Regions from separate parts of the Blautia sp. AF14-40 genome, predicted to be linked through region 1. Evidence: predicted binding sites of a transcription regulator. Region 1 holds the regulator's gene; the other holds the start of a gene.
What was found. Region 1 encodes HrcA, which represses chaperone genes, less so after heat shock. Its sites were predicted from a motif close to TGTTAGCACTCNNNNNNNNNGAGTGCTAACA; they were not measured.
Positions count from the first base shown of each region.

Region 2: a site for HrcA is predicted at 813-843, ahead of groES (co-chaperone GroES). Genes of this name have one in related genera too.

Region 1 covers NZ_QUHK01000006.1:62,111-64,313, reverse strand. The annotation lists gene DWW13_RS06485 (hypothetical protein) at 1-36, shown strand, start outside; gene DWW13_RS06480 (helix-turn-helix domain-containing protein) at 114-332, opposite strand; gene hrcA (heat-inducible transcriptional repressor HrcA) at 617-1,675, shown strand; gene grpE (nucleotide exchange factor GrpE) at 1,725-2,203, shown strand, end outside.
Region 2 covers NZ_QUHK01000005.1:146,516-148,718, reverse strand. The annotation lists gene codY (GTP-sensing pleiotropic transcriptional regulator CodY) at 1-533, shown strand, start outside; gene groES (co-chaperone GroES) at 881-1,165, shown strand; gene groL (chaperonin GroEL) at 1,202-2,203, shown strand, end outside.

The sequences.
Region 1 (2,203 bases):
GAAACGCGGATGATGGAATATCTGCAGAATCTGTAAACGAAAAAGCAAAACAGGGAGGACAGGGAGAAGAAAAACTGTCCTCCTGCTTTTGCTGCGGCGGAGACACCGGAAAGTCAGGATCCATACGGCCGCTTCTCATCGCTGATGCCGACCAGATAATCCAGACTGACCTGATACAGCTCCGCCAGACGGATGGCAATGGAGATCGGCAGCTGCCGGACGCCTTTTTCATATCGGGTATACACATCGCGGTTGCAGCCGAGATAGTCGGCAACCTGGCGGATCGTCAGATCGCGGTCCGTGCGCAGATCCTCCAGTCTCTGATATTTCATGATTCATCACCTCTGAGAAAATGCTACTAAATGGTCGTATCGAAATGGCAGAATCCTACCATACGGCTATAGCGCCTTTGAAACAGTAGAATGCAATAAAAAAGAAAAGTCAGATTCCTTTTCAGAAAGAAAACGGTTTATACTTTTTTCACAATTTCTTCATAGAAAAACCGGGAAAAGGTGTTGACAAACAAAAGGCAGAGTGCTATCTTAAGAGCATAGATGTTAGCACTCCACTGAAACGAGTGCTAACAGGACTATACAACAGGAAGGAGCTTATCTTAGTGGATACAGAATTGGATGAAAGAAAAAGAAAAATATTAAAAGCGATCATCCAGACGTATCTGGAAACGGGCGAGCCGGTCGGCTCAAGAACGATTTCCAAATACACGGATTTGAATTTAAGCTCCGCCACAATCCGGAATGAAATGTCCGATCTGGAAGAGATGGGTTACATCTTACAGCCCCACACTTCCGCAGGACGCATTCCTTCCGATAAAGGCTACCGCCTCTATGTAGATGAGCTGATGCGGGAAAAAGAACAGGAAGTTGCAGACATCAAAAACATGGTCATTGAAAAAACAGACCGAATGGAAAAAGTTCTGCAGCAGGTTGTCAAAGTCCTCGCTTCATCTACCAACTATGCAACGTTGATTACAGGACCGGAATATCACAGAAATAAAGTGAAATTCATCCAGCTCTCAAAAGTCAATGAAGAGCAGCTCCTGGCCGTCATCGTCGTAGAAGGCAACCTGGTGAAAAACCAGATGATCGACCTAGACGAGACCATCAACGATGAACAGATATTAAAGCTGAACCTGCTTCTGAACACACAGCTCAATGGCCTGACCATTGAAGAAATCAATCTTGGCATGATCAAGAAGATGAAAGAGCAGGCAGGCATCCACTCCGGCATCATCAGCAAAGTGGTCGATACCGTAGCGGAAGCCATCGCAGTCAGCGAAGAAGATGTGCCGGTGTACACCAGCGGCGCAACCAACATTTTCAAGTACCCTGAGCTTTCCGACAGCAGCAAAGCCAGCCAGCTGATCTCCACATTCGAGGAACGGCAGAAACTGGTCGATATGATCAAAGGAGCTGCCGAGGAGCAGGACGGAGAGGAAAATACCGGTATTCAGGTATACATCGGAAATGAATCTTCGATGGAACCCTTACGGGACTGCAGCGTGGTCACCACCACATACGATATGGGAAACGGTATGCGCGGAACAATCGGTATCGTGGGACCAAAGCGGATGGATTACGAAAATGTGGTAGATAACCTGAAAACATTAAAAGTTCAACTGGACGCCGTCTTCAAAAAGCCGGACACAGGTGAGTAGAAAGGTGGAATGATCAGTGAGCGAAGAAAATAGAAAGAAAGAGGAAACCATGGAAGAACCTACACGCGAGATGGAAAAAGAAACCGGAGCAGAGACCGATCTGCCGGAAACCGAACCGGCTGCGGAGCAGGAAGAAGCAAAGAAAGCAGCAGAGGCAAAAGAAGCGGAAGCTGCAGAAGAAACTGCTGAGGATGGCAAAGAACGAAAGTTCTTCAAAAAGAAAAAAGATAAAAAAGATGAGAAAATCGAAGAGCTGACTGACCGTCTGACCCGTCAGATGGCAGAGTTCGATAACTTCCGCAAACGCACCGAAAAAGAAAAAGCAAATATGTATGCCATTGGAGCAAAAGACATCATCGAGAAGATTCTTCCGGTTGTTGACAGCTTCGAGCGCGGACTTGCAACGGTGGAAAACCCGGAGGAAGATCCGTTCGCAGACGGCATGAATAAAGTATACAAACAGTTTACCACAGCACTCGATGAACTCGGTGTAACCGTGATCGAGGCCGTTGGAAAGGAATTCGATCC
Region 2 (2,203 bases), on a different contig from region 1:
TCGGCTTTGAGCGGCCTGGTGTAGAGCGCTACACCGCAATTATCTGCCCGATCGAGATCGCCGGAGAACGCCTTGGTACCGTATTTATGTACCGCTGCACCCCGCAGTACGATATCGACGATATCATCGTCAGTGAGTACGGCACAACCGTTGTCGGACTGGAAATGATGCGTTCCGTCAACGAGGAAAATGTGGAGGAAAACCGCAAGGTTCAGGTGGTTAAATCCGCATTCAACACGTTGTCCTTCTCCGAACTGGAAGCCATCATCCATATCTTTGATGAACTGAACGGGGATGAGGGCATTCTGGTTGCAAGCAAAATTGCAGACCGCGTCGGCATCACAAGATCCGTCATCGTAAATGCCCTCCGCAAATTCGAGAGCGCAGGCGTCATCGAGTCCCGTTCCAGCGGTATGAAGGGAACGTATATCAAGGTATTAAATGATTATATCTTTGATGAACTCGACGAGATCAAAGCAAGAAAGAACCTGAAAGGAAAGGGCGATGCCCATCCGGACGAGGCGAAAAAATAAAAAAGTGGAATGTAGAAAAGAATCGGAGCCGTTTAAGAATGGCGCCGTTTCTTTTTGTGCAAAAAAGCATTCGGTGAGCGGAAAAAAATGGTATCATTCCCGTTTTTAGGAATAAACTATAATTAGATTCTAAAGAGAGTATAAAATATGAAAAAATTGCCAAAATAAGAAAAAACGAGGAAATAAGAGAAATTAAGAGTTATCACGAGAGAAAAAAAGAGAATTACAAAATTCATGCATTTGCGAAATGAGGTGGAAAACACTATAGTAAGAACCATCAAGTAGCACTCGAATGAACTGAGTGCTAATAAATAAAACTGAATGAAATCTTGAAGGAGGAAACATAAATGAAGTTAGTACCTTTAGGTGACAGAGTTGTATTAAAAGAGTTAAAAGCAGAGGAAACCACAAAATCCGGTATCGTACTTCCGGGACAGGCACAGGAGAAACCGCAGCAGGCTGAGGTTATCGCAGTAGGACCTGGAAAAGTAGAAGACGGCAAAGAAGTAAAAATGGAAGTTGCAGTCGGAGATCAGGTAATCTATTCCAAATATGCAGGAACCAACGTCAAACTGGAAGACGAAGAGTACATCATCGTAAAACAGGATGACATTCTGGCAGTTGTAAAATAAAGAATAATCAAGTAAAAATCAGGAGGCATGATAATCATGGCAAAAGAGATTAAATATGGAGCAGAGGCAAGAAACGCTCTTCAGAATGGTGTAAACCAGCTTGCAGATACCGTACGTGTAACCCTTGGACCGAAAGGAAGAAACGTTGTTCTGGACAAACAGTACGGCGCTCCGCTCATCACAAACGATGGTGTTACGATTGCAAAAGAGATCGAGCTGGCAGACGGCTTTGAAAACATGGGCGCACAGCTCATCAAAGAAGTTGCTGCAAAGACCAACGACGTAGCAGGTGATGGTACCACAACCGCAACCGTTCTGGCACAGGCTATGGTAAACGAAGGAATGAAAAACCTGGCAGCAGGTGCGAACCCGATCGTTCTTCGTAAGGGAATGAAGAAAGCAACCGATAAAGCTGTTCAGATCCTTGCAGAGATGAGCCAGCCGGTAGCAGGCAAAGAGCAGATTGCAAAAGTTGCAGCTGTTTCTTCCGGAAGCGAAGAAGTAGGCCAGATGGTAGCTGACGCTATGGAAAAAGTTTCCAAAGACGGCGTTATCACCATCGAGGAGTCCAAGACCATGCAGAACGAGCTGGAGCTGGTAGAAGGTATGCAGTTCGACCGTGGATATATCTCCGCTTACATGTGCACCGATATGGAGAAAATGGAAGCCGTTCTCGACAATCCATATATCCTGATTACCGATAAGAAACTGTCCAACATTCAGGAAGTTCTTCCGCTGCTGGAGCAGATCGTACAGAGCGGCGCAAGACTGCTGATCATCGCTGAGGACGTAGAGGGCGAGGCTCTCCAGACACTCGTGATCAACAAACTGCGCGGAACCTTCAACGTAGTAGCTGTCAAAGCACCGGGATACGGCGACAGAAGAAAAGCAATGCTCGAGGATATCGCAATCCTGACCGGCGGCCAGGTGATCTCCGAGGAAGTTGGTCTGGAATTAAAAGACGCTACTCTGGAAATGCTCGGACGTGCAAAATCTGTTAAAGTTCAGAAAGAGAACACCGTTATCGTTGACGGTGCC